Reyranella humidisoli: one gene and its partner. The protein of the gene in region 2 interacts with the protein of the main gene of each other region in a pairwise test. Links are inferred from orthologs where the notes say so. Each region holds a gene or a part of one and is shown on either strand. Other genes may lie near its edges.

What was found. Proteins that work in one complex are often made in the same cells at the same time.
Region 1: the proteins of KQ910_RS23225 (region 2) and mrdA interact in binary tests that used the Escherichia coli proteins (3 or more experiments, as listed by UniProt). The link is inferred for Reyranella humidisoli from one-to-one orthologs.

What each region holds. Positions count from the first base shown.
Region 1 is NZ_JAHOPB010000001.1:2,138,021-2,145,700, forward strand. What follows is about bases 2,603-5,602. They hold mrdA (penicillin-binding protein 2), read left to right. Parts: upstream 2,603-3,154; coding sequence 3,155-5,050; downstream 5,051-5,602. Other genes in these bases: KQ910_RS10430 (hypothetical protein), read left to right, coding at 2,603-3,158; rodA (rod shape-determining protein RodA), read left to right, coding at 5,047-5,602. Outside these bases: KQ910_RS10415 (hypothetical protein), read left to right, coding at 72-410; KQ910_RS10420 (rod shape-determining protein), read left to right, coding at 603-1,643; rod shape-determining protein MreC, read left to right, coding at 1,685-2,584; more of KQ910_RS10430, read left to right, coding at 2,586-2,602; more of rodA, read left to right, coding at 5,603-6,201; KQ910_RS10450 (cation-translocating P-type ATPase), read left to right, coding at 6,651-7,680. UniProt on the Escherichia coli protein: Catalyzes cross-linking of the peptidoglycan cell wall. Responsible for the determination of the rod shape of the cell. Is probably required for lateral peptidoglycan synthesis and maintenance of the correct diameter during lateral and centripetal growth.
Region 2 is NZ_JAHOPB010000002.1:997,843-1,005,553, forward strand. What follows is about bases 1,824-4,854. They hold KQ910_RS23225 (penicillin-binding protein 1A), read left to right. Parts: upstream 1,824-2,127; coding sequence 2,128-4,581; downstream 4,582-4,854. Other genes in these bases: KQ910_RS23220 (N-acetylmuramoyl-L-alanine amidase family protein), read left to right, coding at 1,824-2,072. Outside these bases: KQ910_RS23215 (Rne/Rng family ribonuclease), read right to left, coding at 1-759; more of KQ910_RS23220, read left to right, coding at 1,239-1,823; KQ910_RS23235 (hypothetical protein), read left to right, coding at 5,739-5,948; KQ910_RS23240 (NtaA/DmoA family FMN-dependent monooxygenase), read left to right, coding at 6,004-7,308; KQ910_RS23245 (MFS transporter), read left to right, coding at 7,386-7,711. UniProt on the Escherichia coli protein: Cell wall formation. Synthesis of cross-linked peptidoglycan from the lipid intermediates.

The DNA.
Region 1 (7,680 bases), on a different replicon or contig from region 2:
ACCCTTCGAGACGCGCGCCTGCGGGGCGCTCCTCAGGGTGAGGCTGGTCGTTTGCTTGTGAGCGTGTCTTAGTGCGCAAGATCGGCGACGCGTCATTCTTTCGCATCGTCGATCGCCTGCTCGAACCCGGCACGTCGCGCGCCCTGAAGACGTCGTGGACCGTCGACGGCGTCGCCTGGCAGCGCGAGCGGCACTCTTACGCCGGTGCGAGCCACGGCTTCACCGTCGAGGTGACCACGGGGCGCGCCACCGGCGCCGCGCCCTGGACGATGCTCGTGGTGAAGGAATACTGGCGCTCGGGAACCGGCGAGGAACTGAAGTCTCATCAATGGGCGCATATCGAGACGGGCCGTCGTGCCGATGTCGTGGCCTGGATCGAACGGCAGGAGCGGCGGCTGGCGAACGCCTGACGCACCCGCAGCGCGCAACTTTTCAGTCGCGACGAATCACCAACGAGCACAAACAGTGACCATGGGTGCGGCCGTTTGAATCGCCTTGCGAGCCTTGCCTTGCCGGTCTAAACCCGGTCGCACCTCCGGCGCTGGACCTTGGAATAGCGCCAAAAATTCAAGATTTCGCCGTAATTACAGAGACTTAACTCAATGCTGTCGCGCGTCATCGGGCTATTTTCGGCGGACATGGGCATCGACCTCGGTACGGCCAATACGTTGGTCTACGTGAAGGGTCGGGGCATCGTTCTGAATGAACCGTCCGTCGTGGCCCTCACCACGCAGAGCGGCAAGCGTCAGGTTCTCGCGGTCGGCGAAGAGGCCAAGATGATGCTGGGTCGTACCCCCGGCAACATCCAGGCGATCCGTCCCCTGCGCGACGGCGTCATCGCCGACTTCGAAGTCGCCGAGGCGATGATCAAGCACTTCATCTCGAAGGTGCATAATCGCCGCAGCTTCGCCCATCCCCAGATCGTGGTCTGCGTGCCCTCAGGCTCCACCGCCGTCGAGCGCCGCGCCATCCAGGAATCGGCCGAGAGCGCCGGCGCCCGCAAGGTCTGGCTGATCGAGGAGCCGATGGCCGCCGCGATCGGCGCCGGCCTGCCGGTGACCGAGCCGACCGGCTCGATGGTCGTCGACATCGGCGGCGGGACCACCGAGGTGGCCGTGCTGTCGCTGGGCGGCATCGTCTATCCGCGCTCGGTGCGCGTGGGCGGCGACAAGATGGACGAGGCGATCATCGCCTACATCCGCCGAAACCATAACCTCCTGGTCGGCGAGAGCTCGGCCGAGCGCATCAAGAAGACCATCGCCTCCGCCTGCCCGCCCGACGACGGCGAGGGCCGCACGATGGAGATCAAGGGCCGCGACCTGATGAACGGCGTCCCGAAGGAGCTGGTCATCACCGAGCGGCAGATCGCCGAGAGCCTTCAGGAGCCGGTGAGCGCCATCGTCGAGGCCGTGAAGGTCGCGCTGGAAAACACCGCGCCGGAACTGGCCGCCGACATCGTCGACAAGGGCATCGTGCTCACGGGCGGCGGCGCGCTGCTGGCCAACATGGATACCGTGCTGCGCCAGGCGACCGGCCTGCCGGTCTCCGTGGCCGAGGATCCGCTGCTCTGCGTGGCGCTTGGCACGGGCCATGCTGTCGAGAACATCGTGCGTCTTCGCGGCGTCCTTTCTTCGATGTACTAACAGGCCGCGCCGCCGCCCGCTTGGGTTAGAATGGGCAGGAAATGGCGATTCGGGACGACTTCGAGGTAGTCGCGGGCCAGGTGCGCACGGTGGTGCAGCGCTTCGCCCTCGGCCTGCTCGTGATCGCCGCCTTCGGCATCATGCTGGTCGGCAAGGCCGACACCGTCCTGGTCGAACATGCCCGCGTGCTGGCGCTCGACGTGGCGAGCCCCGTCCTGGAGGCCATCGCCCGGCCGGCCGCCTATGCCAACCGGGCCATCGCCGATCTCCGTGAATTCGCCTCCCTGCGCGACGAGAACGCCCGTCTGCGCGAGGAGAATGCCCGGCTGCTCGCCTGGCAGACCGCCGCGCGGCGCCTCGAGAACGAGAATGAGGGCCTGCGCAGCCTTGCCAGGTTCCGAGAGGGACCCGAGGCTTCGTTCATCACCGCCCGCCTCGTGGGCGACAGCGTCAGCGCCTACATGCGCGGCGCGCTGCTCAATGTCGGCCGCCGGGTCGGCGTGGCGCCGGGGCAGGCGGTCGTTACCGGCGAGGGCCTGGCCGGCCGCATCGCCGAAGTGGGCGAGAACAGCTCGCGTGTCCTGTTCGTGACTGACGTCAATTCCCGCCTGCCTGTTCTGGTCGAGCGCACGCGCGAACGGGCGATCCTGGCCGGCGACAATTCACCCCGGCTTCGCCTCGCCCTGCTGCAAGGCGTCGCGGGCGTTCAGGCCGGCGACCGTATCGTGACCTCCGGCCATGGCGGCAGCTTTCCGGTCGGTATCCCCGTCGGTGAGGTCGTGGAAACCAGCGAAGGCAGCGTCCGCGTTCGGCCGTTCACCGATTTCTCCCGCCTCGAATTCGTGCGCGTCGTCGACTACGGCGTGACCGGCCTCGTCGGGGCCGGCGCCCCGCCGCCGCCGGCCGCGCCGCCGGGCGGCACGGCCGTGCGGTCGCGCTGACATGCGGACCGACGGCACGCTCGCTCTCTTGGACCGCTGGGGCCGCGCCGCGCTTCCCGGCACGGTGCTGCTGTTCTTCGTGCTGCTGACCCTGGCGCCGCTGCGCGCCCCGTATCTTTCGGACGCGCTGCCGCTGCTGCCGGCGCTGGTGGTCTTCCAGTTCAGCCTGGCGACGCCCGAGCGCCTGCCGGGGCCGCTGCTGCTGGTCCTGGGCGTCCTGCTCGACCTGCTGCTGGGAGGACCCGGCGCCCCCGTCGGCGTCAGCGCGCTGGGCTTCGTGCTGATCCGCGCGGCCGTCGTGGCCAACCGCCGCTACCTGGTGGGCGTTCCGTTCCTGTTCCAGTGGATCGGCTTCTGTATCGTCTGCTGGGGCTTCGTGGCGCTGGTCTGGGCCTTCACGACCCTGTGGACCTGGGCGCCCATCGATCCCGTGCCGGCGATGTTGCAGTATGTGGTGGTGATCGTGATCTACCCCCTGCTGGCCCCGCTGCTCGCGCGCGTGCGCGCCCGCGACCCGCTGAACATTCCCGAACTGTCCCGCGGCGGCGCGCGGACGGGCGAGACGGCGCTATGAAGAATTTCCGCAAGGGCGACGGCGAGCGCAGCGGCCTGTTCACGCGCCGCGCGCTGGTGCTGGGCGGCGCACAGGCGGTGCTGCTGACGGCGCTGGCCGGCCGCCTGTACCAGCTGCAGGTCGTCGAGACCGACCGGTTCGCCACGATGGCCGAGGAGAACCGCATCAACATGCGGCTGCTGGCGCCGTCGCGCGGCCAGATCTTCGACCGCAGCGGCGTGCCGCTCGCCGTGAACCGCAACAATTTCCGCGCCATGGCGACGTCGGACCGTGGCCGCGGCGCCGACCTGCTGGTCGAGCGCCTCGACCAGATCTTCAGCCTGGGCGAGGCTGAGAAGGTCCGCCTGCTGCGCGAGCTGCGCCGCAGCCGCAGCGCGCAGCCCATCGTGGTGCGCGAGAATCTCGGCTGGGAAGAGGTGGCGCGGCTCGAGTTCAACGCCCCCGACCTGCCCGGCGTGTTCATCGATCTCGGCCAGTCGCGCGACTATCCCGAGGGCGAGCTGATGAGCCACATCGTGGGCTACACCGGTCGCGTCGCCGATGAGGATCTCGCTGGCCGCGACGATCCGGTGCTGCAGCTCGCGACCATGCGGTTCGGCAAGAAGGGCGTCGAGCGCTCGCTCGAGGACAATCTGCGGGGTCGTGCCGGCGCCGTTCAGGTCGAGGTCAACGCCGTCGGTCGCGTCGTTCGCGAACTCGACCGGACGGAGGGCCAGCCCGGCGCCAACGCGCTGCTGACCATCGACCTCGACATCCAGCGCTTCGCCATGGAGAAGATGAAGGAGCACAAGAGCGGCTCCGTCGTCGTGCTCGACGTCGTCACCGGCGACGTGATCGCCATGGTCTCGACACCCGGCTTCGATCCCTCGACCTTCGCGCGCGGCATTACGCAGACCGAATGGCGCGACCTGCTCGATAATCCCGAGCGGCCCCTCCACAACAAGGCGATCGCCGGCGTCTATCCGCCGGGCTCGACCTACAAGATGGTAACGGCCCTGGCCGCCCTCGAGGCCAAGGTGATCGACCCGTGGACGCGCCTGCCGTGTGCAGGCTTCCTTGAACTCGGCAACATCAAGTTCCATTGCTGGCTGAAGGGCGGCCACGGCTCGACCAACGTCAGCGAAGCCATCGCCATGTCGTGCGACTGTTTCTTCTACGAGGCGGCGCGCCGGGCCGGCATCGACCGGGTGAGCGACATGGCCCAGCGCCTGGGCTTCGGCAAGGTGAGCGAACTCGGCCTGCCGGGCGAGTCCGCCGCCAACCAGCCGACGCGCGCCTGGAAGCAGGAGAAGATGGGCAAGCCGTGGCAGCACGGCGACACGTTCAACCTCGGCATCGGCCAGGGCTACATGACCGCGACGCCGCTGCAGCTCGCCATCATGACGGCGCGCATCGCCAATGGCGGCTACGAGGTCCAGCCCAACCTGCTGCTGGCCAAGGCGACCCCGCGCGAGGAGCTGGTGCCGCCGCCGCCGCGCACCAAGCCGACGGCGCCCTCGCTGCGGCTCAACCCGCAGCATCTGGCGATCGTGCGGCAGGGCATGTCGGACGTGGTGAACAGCAGCCAGGGCACGGCCAACGCGCTGCGCGTCAAGCAACCCGAATTCACCTATGCCGGCAAGACCGGCACCGCGCAGGTCAAGCGCATCACCGAGCGCGAGCGCGAGATGGGCATCACCCAGGCCTCGCTGCCGTGGCATCTGCGCCATCACGCGCTGTTCGTCTGCTATGGCCCGGTCGACAATCCGCGCTATGCCTGCGCCGTGATCGTCGAGCATGGCCAGGCCGGCGGTGCCACCGCGGGTCCGATCGGCCGCGACGTGCTGGTCGAGACCATGAAGCGCGACCCGTCGCGCCGCACCGACCGCTTCAAAAAGATGGCGTCGCGATGAGTCTGGCCGCCATGGGTAGCAGCGCGGCGCTCGACGCGCCGGCGCCGGTCGGCTTCGCCGAGAAGATCTGGCGCATCAACTGGGGCCTCGTGCTGGTGCTGACGGCGATCGCCGGCATCGGCGTGCTGGCGCTCTATTCGGCGGCCGGCGGAAGGTTCGAGCCGTGGGCGGCGCGTCATGCGGTGCGCTACGGCTCGGCCTTCATCCTGATGCTGGTGGTGGCCCTGATCCATCCCAAGGTCTGGCTGTCGCTGGCCTGGCCGATCTACATCGTGTCGGTACTGATGCTGGTGGCGGTCGACGTCATCGGCAAGATCGGCATGGGCGCCCAGCGCTGGCTGGTGATCGGCCCGATGCAGATCCAGCCTTCCGAGATCGCCAAGGTCGCCGTGATACTGGTGATCGCGCGCTACTATCACGGGCTGCGGCGCGAGCAGGCCTCGCAGTTCGTCTACACGATACCGCCGCTCATCATGATCCTCGTGGTGGTCGGTCTCGTCATGGTCCAGCCCGACCTCGGCACCGCGATGATGGTGCTGATGGGCGGCGGGGCGCTCCTGTTCGTGGCGGGGGTGCGGATCTGGATGTTCCTGGCGGCCGGCATCGGCGCGGTGGCCTGCCTGCCGATCGCCTGGTCGCTGATGCACGACTACCAGAAGAAGCGCGTGCTCACCTTCCTCGATCCCGACCGCGACCCGCTGGGCGCCGGCTACCACATCACCCAGTCGAAGATCGCCATCGGCTCGGGCGGCATGTTCGGCAAGGGGTTCCTGAAGGGCACGCAGTCGTCGCTCAACTTCCTGCCCGAGAAGCAGACCGATTTCATCTTCACGACCTTCGTCGAGGAGTGGGGCATGGCCGGCGCGCTCGTGCTGCTCGGCCTGTTTGCTCTCGTGGTGGTCTGGGGCTTCTCCATCGCCTTCCGCAGCCAGCATCATTTCGGCCGCCTGCTGGCGCTGGGCGTCACGGCGATGCTGTTCCTCTACGTGTTCATCAACACCGCGATGGTGATGGGCATGCTGCCCGTCGTCGGCGTCCCGCTGCCGCTGGTCAGCAACGGCGGCACCGCTCTGCTGTCGGTCATGTTCGCCTGCGGACTGCTGATCGGGGTCAACGTCTACCGCGACGCCCAGCTCCCCCGGACCCGATAGACGAACCTGCGAAAAATCCTTCGAACGGGGCTATCGACAAGGCGGAACAGCCTTGGTATAGCCGCCGCCTTCCGGGCAATGACCCTGCTAGGCAGTGGGGGCGCATAGCTCAGTTGGTAGAGCAGCTGACTCTTAATCAGCTTGTCCCAGGTTCGAGCCCTGGTGCGCCCACCAAGCCCGGTCAATGTTTCCAAGCACTTAGACTATCTGCCCCCAAGGAACATCGCGGGTACGGAATTGGACGTCTCAGAACCGCGTCCAACTCGTGGCAATTTGCACGATAGGATCGGCATCAGGGAAGGCTTCCGGCGGCTCTTGATCTGGCGCAATGTCGTTTCGACGGCATTGCGTGATCAAGCGCTCCAGTCCGCTAGGGAGAGCCTCGTGCATGCGATCGGGATGATGACGAGAGCGGTGCCGACGCTCTTTCGCCCGCGCACCGGCCCGTCATGACACCGGCCTCCGCCGGCCTCACGGAGCAGGAGGCCGGGCGGCGCCTCGCGGCCGATGGCCCGAACGAGCTTCCGGCCGCCGGTCCGCGTCGCCTCTGGCAGATTGCCTTGGAGATACTGCGCGAGCCGATGTTCGGCCTGTTGCTGGCGGGCGGGGCGGTCTACGCCGCCCTCGGCGACCTGGTGAGCGGAGTCGTGCTGCTCGCCTTCGCCTCCTTGTCGGTGTCGATCTCGATCGTGCAGGAGATCCGCAGCGAGAAGGTTCTCGACGCCCTGCGCGCGATGACGAGCCCGCGCGCCCTGGTGATCCGGGACGGCCGGTCCCGGCGCATCCCGGGGCGGGAGGTCGTCCGCGGCGATGTCGTGCTGGTGGCGGAAGGAAACCGCATCCCGGCCGATGGCGTGCTGCTGGAAGCGCGCGAGTTGCTGGTCGACGAGTCCATGCTGACGGGCGAATCGGTCGCCGTGGCCAAGCGCGCCCGCGCCTCCGACGCCGAGGGAGCGGGCATGCGGCCCGGGGGAGAGAATATCCCCGCCGTCTTCTCGGGCTCGCTGGTCGTGCGGGGAACCGGCGTCGTGCTCATCCAGGCTACCGGCGCGGCGACGGAGATCGGTCGGATCGGCAAGTCGCTCGCCTCGATCGATGCCGCCACGCCGCGCCTGGCGCTGGAGACGCGGCGGCTGGTGAGGCTGTTCGCCGTGGGCGGCCTGCTGGCGAGCGTGGCCGTGATCGTGACGTACGGTCTGTTGCGCGGCTCCTGGCTCGACGCGGCGCTGGCCGGCATCGCGGTGGGCATGGCCATGTTGCCGGAGGAGTTTCCCCTCGTGCTCGCGGTCTTCATGACCATGGGCGCCTGGCGAATCTCGCAGGCCCGCGTGCTGACGCGCCGGGCCACCGCCATCGAGACGCTGGGGGCCGCCACGGTCCTGTGCACCGACAAGACCGGCACCCTCACGCGCAACCAGATGACGGTCCAGGAGTGCGTTGCCGTAGACGGGTCTGACCGCGCGCAGCTCCTGCGATGGG
Region 2 (7,711 bases):
GACCGTGACGTCCGGCTGCGGCGCCTCGGCCGGATCGGTCGAAACCGCGCCGTCCGTTTCGACGGGCTGATCGGTGCCTTCCGTGGTCGCGACGGTCTCGCCTTCGGCTGCGGGTTCGGAGGCCGGGGCGGCTTCCGCTGTCTCGACGGGGGCCGTCTCTACAGCCGTTTCGGAGAGGGCAGGCTCGACGTGAACCGGTCCATCGAGGCGCTCGACGGGAATTTCCGCGGGCTGGGCCTGCGATTCCGGTTCGATGGTGGTCGTCTCGACCGCGACGGTTTCCGTAACGGCCGTTTCGGCGGACGCCGCCTCGAAGCCCGGCGCCTCGGGGCCAGGCTCGCCCGCAACCGCGTCGGTCGGGGCGTCGGGGGCGGGGACCGCTTCCGAGGCGGCCGCTTCGCGGGCCTCTTCGATGTCGGTGCGGTCGACGCGATTGCGCCGGCGCGGCTCGTCCTCTTCAGCCTCGGCGTGCAGGCGATGCTGTTCGGCGATCAGCCGTTCGCGGTCAGCGACGGGGATTTGATAATAGTCCGGGTGGATTTCCGAAAAGGCCAGGAAGCCGTGCCGGTTGCCGCCATACTCGACGAACGCCGCCTGCAGCGACGGTTCGATGCGGATGACTTTCGCGAGATAGATGTTGCCCTTCAGGGGCTTGCGGCTCGCGGTTTCGAAGTCGAATTCTTCAAGTCTCGTTCCATCGACCACAACGACCCGGGTCTCTTCCGGGTGACTTGCATCGATGAGCATACGCCTTGCCATGGGCTCGCTCCGAGGCGTCCGATCCCTACCGGTGCGAGCGACCGGCGGCCATGTCGCCTCCGTCGTGCGAGGGGAGCGGTGCGTCATCGACCCGCCGAACGGCCAACTCTGGCCAAGACGGGGAAGCTTCACGCCGCCGGACCACGACTGGGTCCTGCCAACCTCGAGTTTCCTGATAGCCACCGCCTGCCTGACAGTCTCTCCGCAGACCGGCCGCGCCCCCATTTCTGCAAAGGCGCGAGCCCAGTCTGGCTCGGAAACTGCCGTCGGAGCGCGACCCTAAGGCGCGCTACGAACGACGGCGACTGCTCGCGGAACGCAACATACGGGGTTGCGAACGGGCCTACAATCAAAAGATTGTGTCGCATGAATTTGATCTTTTAAGGCATTGAAAATATTTGGAATTACAGTCTCTTTTCTGATATTGGTTTAATAATATTCAAACAAATTTCATCCCTCTTTGACCCTTGGCGTTCGCCATGTCCGATTTCCGCCGCCGTCATTTGCTCGCCGTTCTGGCCGGCGTGAGTGTGCTTGGAATGGGGGCAGGGGGCGCCCTGGCGGCACCCTCGAAGCGCCAGAAATCGGTCAAGAAGCCGACGCCGACCGTGCCGATGGCCCGGCCTAAACTGGTGTTTCTCGACCCCGGCCATGGCGGCCGCGATCCGGGCGCCCTGGGCGGCCGAGGGACCCAGGAGAAGAGCGTCGTTCTGGCGATCGCGCGCGACCTGCAACGCGAACTGCTGGCCGGCAACCGTTACAGGGTCCTGCTGTCGCGGAACACGGACAGTTATGTCGCGCTACGTGAACGTGTCGCTCGCGCCCAGGCCGCCAAGGCCGATCTCTTCCTTTCGCTCCATGCGGATGCGCACAGCGACAACGATGTGCGGGGTGCATCGGTGTACACATTGTCGGAGGAGGCGACGGACCGCGAAGCGGCTGCATTGGCCGCTCGGGAAAACCGTGCCGGCATGGTCGTTTCAGGCATGAGGCTGTCCGATCAGCCCGACAATGTGGCCCAGACGCTCGTGGCCATGAGCCAGCGGGGGACTGTGAACGACTCCCGTCGTCTTGCGGACACGGTCGTCGCCACCTTCGCCCGCAACGGCGTAAGGCTGTTGCCGCGCACCCACAGGCAGGCGGGCTTCGCCGTGCTGACCTCCCCCGACATTCCGGCCGCGCTGGTGGAATTGGGCTATCTCTCCAATTCGCAGGACGAGAAGCTTCTGACCGTCCGTCAGCACCAGTTGGCCCTTGCCCGGGCGCTGCGGGCGTCCGTGGACGCCTATTTCGGCGCCACAAGAAAGGCATAAGTGCGAGGCATTCTGCGACATTGAAGGCCCTTTGGGTGCCGCGTAGAAAGTGACCGTGCTCAACTTCATAAAGATCAGCCTGGCGTTCGCCACTGCCGTCCTCATTGTCGGTACCGGGACCGTCGCAGGCCTTTTCTGGCATTTCAGTCACGGGCTGCCCGATCACAAGCAACTGGCCGACTACCAGCCGGCGACCCTGACCCGGCTCTATGCCGCCGACGGCAAGCTGCTGGCCGAGTATGCCCGCGAGAAGCGCGTATTCGTTCCGGTCGCTGCCATGCCCAAGCGCGTACTCGAGGCCTTCGTCGCGGCCGAGGACCAGCGATTCTTTACCCATCCGGGCATCGACTTCATCGGCGTGGTGCGCGCCATGGTCGCCAATGTCGCCAACCCGGGCAAACGCCCCGAGGGCGCGTCCGGCCTGACGCAGCAGGTCGCGAAGAACTTCCTGCTCACCAACCAGGCGACACTCTCGCGCAAGATCCGCGAGGCCATTCTCGCGTTCCGGATCGAGGAGACCTACTCCAAGGAACGCATCCTCGAACTGTACCTGAACGAGATCTATCTCGGCTCGGGCAACTATGGCGTAGCGCAGGCGGCGCTCAACTATTTTGACCGTTCGCTGGATGAGCTCTCGCTCTCGGAAATCGCCTACCTCGCGGCGCTGCCGAAGGCGCCGAACCGCTACAACATCGTGCGTAACGAAAAGGAAGCCTACGCCCGGCGGGACTATGTGCTTCATCGCATGATGGAGGACGGCTACATCACGGCCGCCGAAGCGCAGGCCGCCAGGGCCGAGAAGCTCCAGTATCGCCGCCGCAGCACCACCGAAGTGGCGCAGGCCGACTTCTTCGCCGAGGAGGTGCGCCGCAATCTGATGGCCGCCTATGGCGAGAAAGGGCTTTACGAAGGCGGCCTGACCGTCAGTACGACGCTCGATCCGGCGATCCAGAACGTCGCCGACAACGCGTTGCGCGACGGGCTGATCGCCTATGACCGCCGTCACGGCTGGCGCGGCGCTTACGCCAAGATTCCCGACATGAGCGTCTGGGAGGAAGAGTTCGCCCGCATCGCCCAGCGCCGGCCGCTCGCCGGCCCGCCGACGTGGCAGCTTGCCGTCGTGAACAAGGTCGATGCGCAGTCGATCCAGATCGTCGGCCTACCGGACGGCGAGGGCACTGTGCCCTTCGCCGAGATGAGCTGGGCGCGTCCGACCCTGCAGAACCAGACGGTGGGCGCCGCTCCGCGCGGCCCGCGCGACGTCGTTGCCGTGGGCGACGTCATTGTCGTGGAGAAGGTCGAGAAGCCGGCCGGCGCCAATGCCAAGCCCTATCCGCCGAAGACCTACGCCTTGCGCCAGGTGCCCAATGTCGAGGGCGGCGTGGTGGTGATGGACACCCAGACCGGCCGCGTTCTCGCGATGTCGGGCGGCTGGTCCTATGGTCGCAGTCAGTTCAACCGCGCCGTCCAGGCCGCGCGACAGCCGGGCTCCGCCTTCAAGCCGTTCGTCTATCTGGCGGCGATGGACGCAGGCTTCACGCCGGGCTCGATCGTGCTCGATGCGCCGTTCGTCTACGATCCGGGCCACGGCCAGCCGCTGTGGACGCCGAAGAACTACGGCGGCGACATGCTGGGACCGACCACGGTGCGTCGCGGTCTCGAACTGTCGCGCAACCTGATGACGGTTCGCATGGCCCAGCAGATCGGCATGAAGCGCGTCGTCGACGTCGCCAAGGAATTCGGTGTCACGGACGGCATGGGTGCCTACCTGCCGATGGCGCTCGGCGCCGGCGAAACGACGCTGCTGCGCATGACGATGGCCTACGCGATGCTGGCCAACGGTGCCCTCGAGATCACGCCGTCGCTGGTCGATCGCGTGCAGGACCGCAATGGCAAGACGGTCTATCGCCACGAGCCTCGCACCTGCCGCGGCTGCGGCGAGACGGCGGGAAACGCCAGGCCGGCCGCGCCTGAACTGATCGATTCGCGCAAGCCGTTCCACGATCCCGCGTCCGTCTACCAGGTCGTCAGCATGATGCAGGGCGTGACGACCCGCGGCACGGCCGGCCGTTTGGGCGCGCTCGGCCGTCCGATTGCGGGCAAGACCGGCACGACGAACGACGCGCACGACAACTGGTTCCTGGGCTCCACGCCCGACATCACCATCGGCGTCTATATCGGTTTCGACGAGCCGCGCACGCTGGGTTCGCAGGAAACCGGCGGCAGCAACTCGGTGCCGATCTACGAAGCGATCGCCAAGGAGATCTTCAAGGGCAAGCCGCCGACGCCGTTCCGCGTGCCACCGGGCCTGCGCATGGTCCGTTTCAGCTACGAGGGCGGCACGATCGACGAAGTGTTCAAGCCGAACACCGAGCCGGGATCGGAGGGCTACATGGTCACACCGCTTGACGGATCGGCCCCTTATTCCGCTATAGACCCCACGCAGGGCCCGCAGCAGGCGGGCAGCCCCCGGCGTCCGGGTCTCTCGGGCACCGGCGAGACCTATTAGTCAGTTTGAAACGGATTCGTGATGCGCGCCGAAGCCCAAGCGATGGTGAACGAGATCGAGGAGTCGCTCGAACTCCTCAGGAGGCGTCTTTGACTACGACCGTGCGGTCGTCCGTCTCGATGAGCTGAACGCGCGCGCCGAGGATCCGGCGCTTTGGAATGACCCGAAGGAAGCCGAGAAGGTGATGCGCGAGCGCACCAAGCTCGAAGCGGCGATCGGTGCGATCAAGCGCCTGCGCGCCGCGGTCGACGACAATGTCGGTTTGATCGAGATGGCCGAGGCCGAGAAGGACGAGGCCACCATCGCCGAGTGCGAGAAAGCGCTGCGCGAGGCCACGGGGGAGACCAGGGCGGCGCGTCTCGAGACGCTGCTGTCGGGCGAGGCCGATGCCAACAACGCCTATATCGAGATCAACGCCGGCGCCGGCGGCACCGAGGCCCAGGACTGGGCCGAGATGCTGGCGCGCATGTACACGCGCTGGGCCGAGCGCCGCGGCTTCAAGGTGAGCTGGCTGGAAGAGAGCGCCGGTGAAGAGGCCGGCATCAAGTCCTGCGCCTACAAGGTCGAGGGGCCCAATGCCTATGGCTGGCTGAAGACCGAGAGCGGCGTGCACCGGCTGGTGCGCATCTCGCCGTTCGACGGCAATGCGCGGCGCCAGACTTCGTTTGCCTCGGTCTGGGTCTATCCCGAGGTCGACGACAACATCGAGATCGAGCTCGTCGACAAGGACCTGCGTGTCGATACCTATCGCGCCTCGGGCGCGGGCGGGCAGCACGTCAACAAGACGGACTCGGCGGTGCGCATCACCCATCTGCCGACCGGCATTGCCGTCGCCGTGCAGCAGGAGCGCTCGCAGCACCAGAATCGCGCCAAGGCGATCCAGATGCTGAAGGCGCGCCTCTACGAGGTCGAACTGCAGAAGCGCGAGGCCGAGCGTCTCGAGGCCGAGGCCAGCAAGACCGACATCGGCTGGGGTCACCAGATCCGCTCCTATGTGTTGCAGCCCTACCAGATGGTGAAGGACCTGCGCACCAACGTGGAGCGCTCGGACCCGCAGAAGGTGCTGGACGGCGACCTCGACGAATTCATGGCCGCCTCGCTTGCCGCCCGCGTGGGCGAGGGCAAGGACAAGGAAGCCGCGTAAGGAGTGGGCTGCCATGTGGTTCGTGTTCGAAGCCGAGTATGAGATCGAGGATCGCCGCGCCAACTGGAACAAGCCGGTGCGGGACACGATCGCCTGGCACGGTCCCTTCGACACCGAGAAGGAGGCCGACGAGGTCGCCTTGGCGCGCATGTGGGCGAAGATCGACCTCTACGCGCACAAGGCGCGCACCATCGACATGACGGTAAAGCCCGAAGCGTCCTGATCAAGCTGGTCCGTCGATTGCATCTCCGCCGGGGTCAATGGCGGAGAGGCACAACTTGGCTGTACGGCAATTCCATCTCGGCTGGTTCCTCGGCAACAGTTTCGGCGTTCACGGCTGGAACCAGCCCTGGTCGGGTGTCGATGCGCGCGAGTGGGCGCAGCCCGATCTTCACATCGAACTGGCCGGGGCGCTGGAGCGCGCCTGCTTCGACTGCCTGCTGCTCGAGGACTCGCTGTTCGTCCCCGACAACTACGGCGGCTCGATGGATTTTTATCTCGAACGAGCCCTGCGCGCGCCGAAGAACGATCCGCTGCCGCTCGTCCCGCTGATCGCGCAAGCGACGAAGCATCTCGGGATCGTTCCCACCATCTCCACGAGCTTCTATCCGCCCTATCTGCTCGCGCGCCTGATCGCGACGCTCGACCTCATGTCGAAGGGGCGGGTCGGCTGTAATTTCGTAACTTCGACCGCCGAGCGGGCCGCGCAGAACTTCGGTCTCGATGCTCATCTCGAGCACGATCTGCGCTACGAGATGGCCGACGAATTCGTGGACCTCGTGACGAAGCTCTGGTCGTCCTGGGATGCCGACGCGGTCGTTGCCGACCGGGAGACGGGCATCTTCGTCGATCCCGCGAAGGTTCGGGCCATCGACTTCAAGGGACGGTTCTTCTCCTCACGCGGCCCGCTCAACACCGCTCAGCCGCCGCAGGGACGGCCAGTGCTGGTGCAGGCGGGTGGTTCGCCGCAAGGCAAGGCCTTCGCCGCCCGGCACATGGACGTCGTGGTCGCGGCGCTGGGTACGGTCGCGGAGATGAAGGCGTTCCGCGACGACATGCGCAAGCGTGTCGCGGCAGAGGGAAGAGACCCCGACAGCTGCAAGGTGCTGTTCGTGGTGTCGCCGACGCTCGGCGAGACCAATGAGGAGGCCGAGGATCGCGCGGCGCGTCGACAGGCGCAGCGCGAGGCCGCGCCGGAAGTATCGCTGGCGATGATGGGCAGCCTGACGGACATCGACTTCTCGACCTTCGACCTCGATGCACCGCTGGCAGAGCTCACGACCAACGGCCAGCAGGGAACCTTGAAGCGTTTCCTGGCGCAGGGCCGGACTTTGCGCGAAGTCGCGGCGAACTACCGTTTCGGATTCGAGGATGCCGTCGTCGGATCCGTCGAACGTGTCGCTGACGTGATGGAGGAGGCGATGGAGCAGGTGGGCGGCGACGGCTTCATGTTCAACGGGCCGCTCAGTCGTCGCTACGTCGCCGACGTTACCGATGGACTCGTGCCGGCGCTGCAGAAGCGCGGCCTCGTTCGCACTGCGTACGCCCACGCGCATTTTCGCGACAATCTGTTTGCATTCTGATCCTGTCAGGCCACTCTCGATCGAGGAACAGCCGGAGCCGCCTCATCGCCAGTCCTCTCTATGTCGCGCTCGGCGCCATGACGGTTCAGCAGACCTTCGCCACGCTGGGACGCTCGACCGTTCCGCTGATCGCTGCCGCCATCGTGGTCGATCTCGGCATCGAGGCCGCGCTGGTCGGCGTCTATCTCGCCATCGGCTCGGTCGCGGCCTTCCTGACGACCATCGGCTGCGGCGGCTTCATCCTGCGCTATGGCGCGGTGCGCATGACACAGGTCGGCATGCTGGCGCTGGGCCTGGGCCTCGCCATCACCACTGCGGGCTGGTTGCCGCTCTTTGCGGCCGGCGCCTTCATCGGCGGGCTGGGGCAGGCGGTGTCGACGCCCTCCAGCTCGCACCTGCTCGG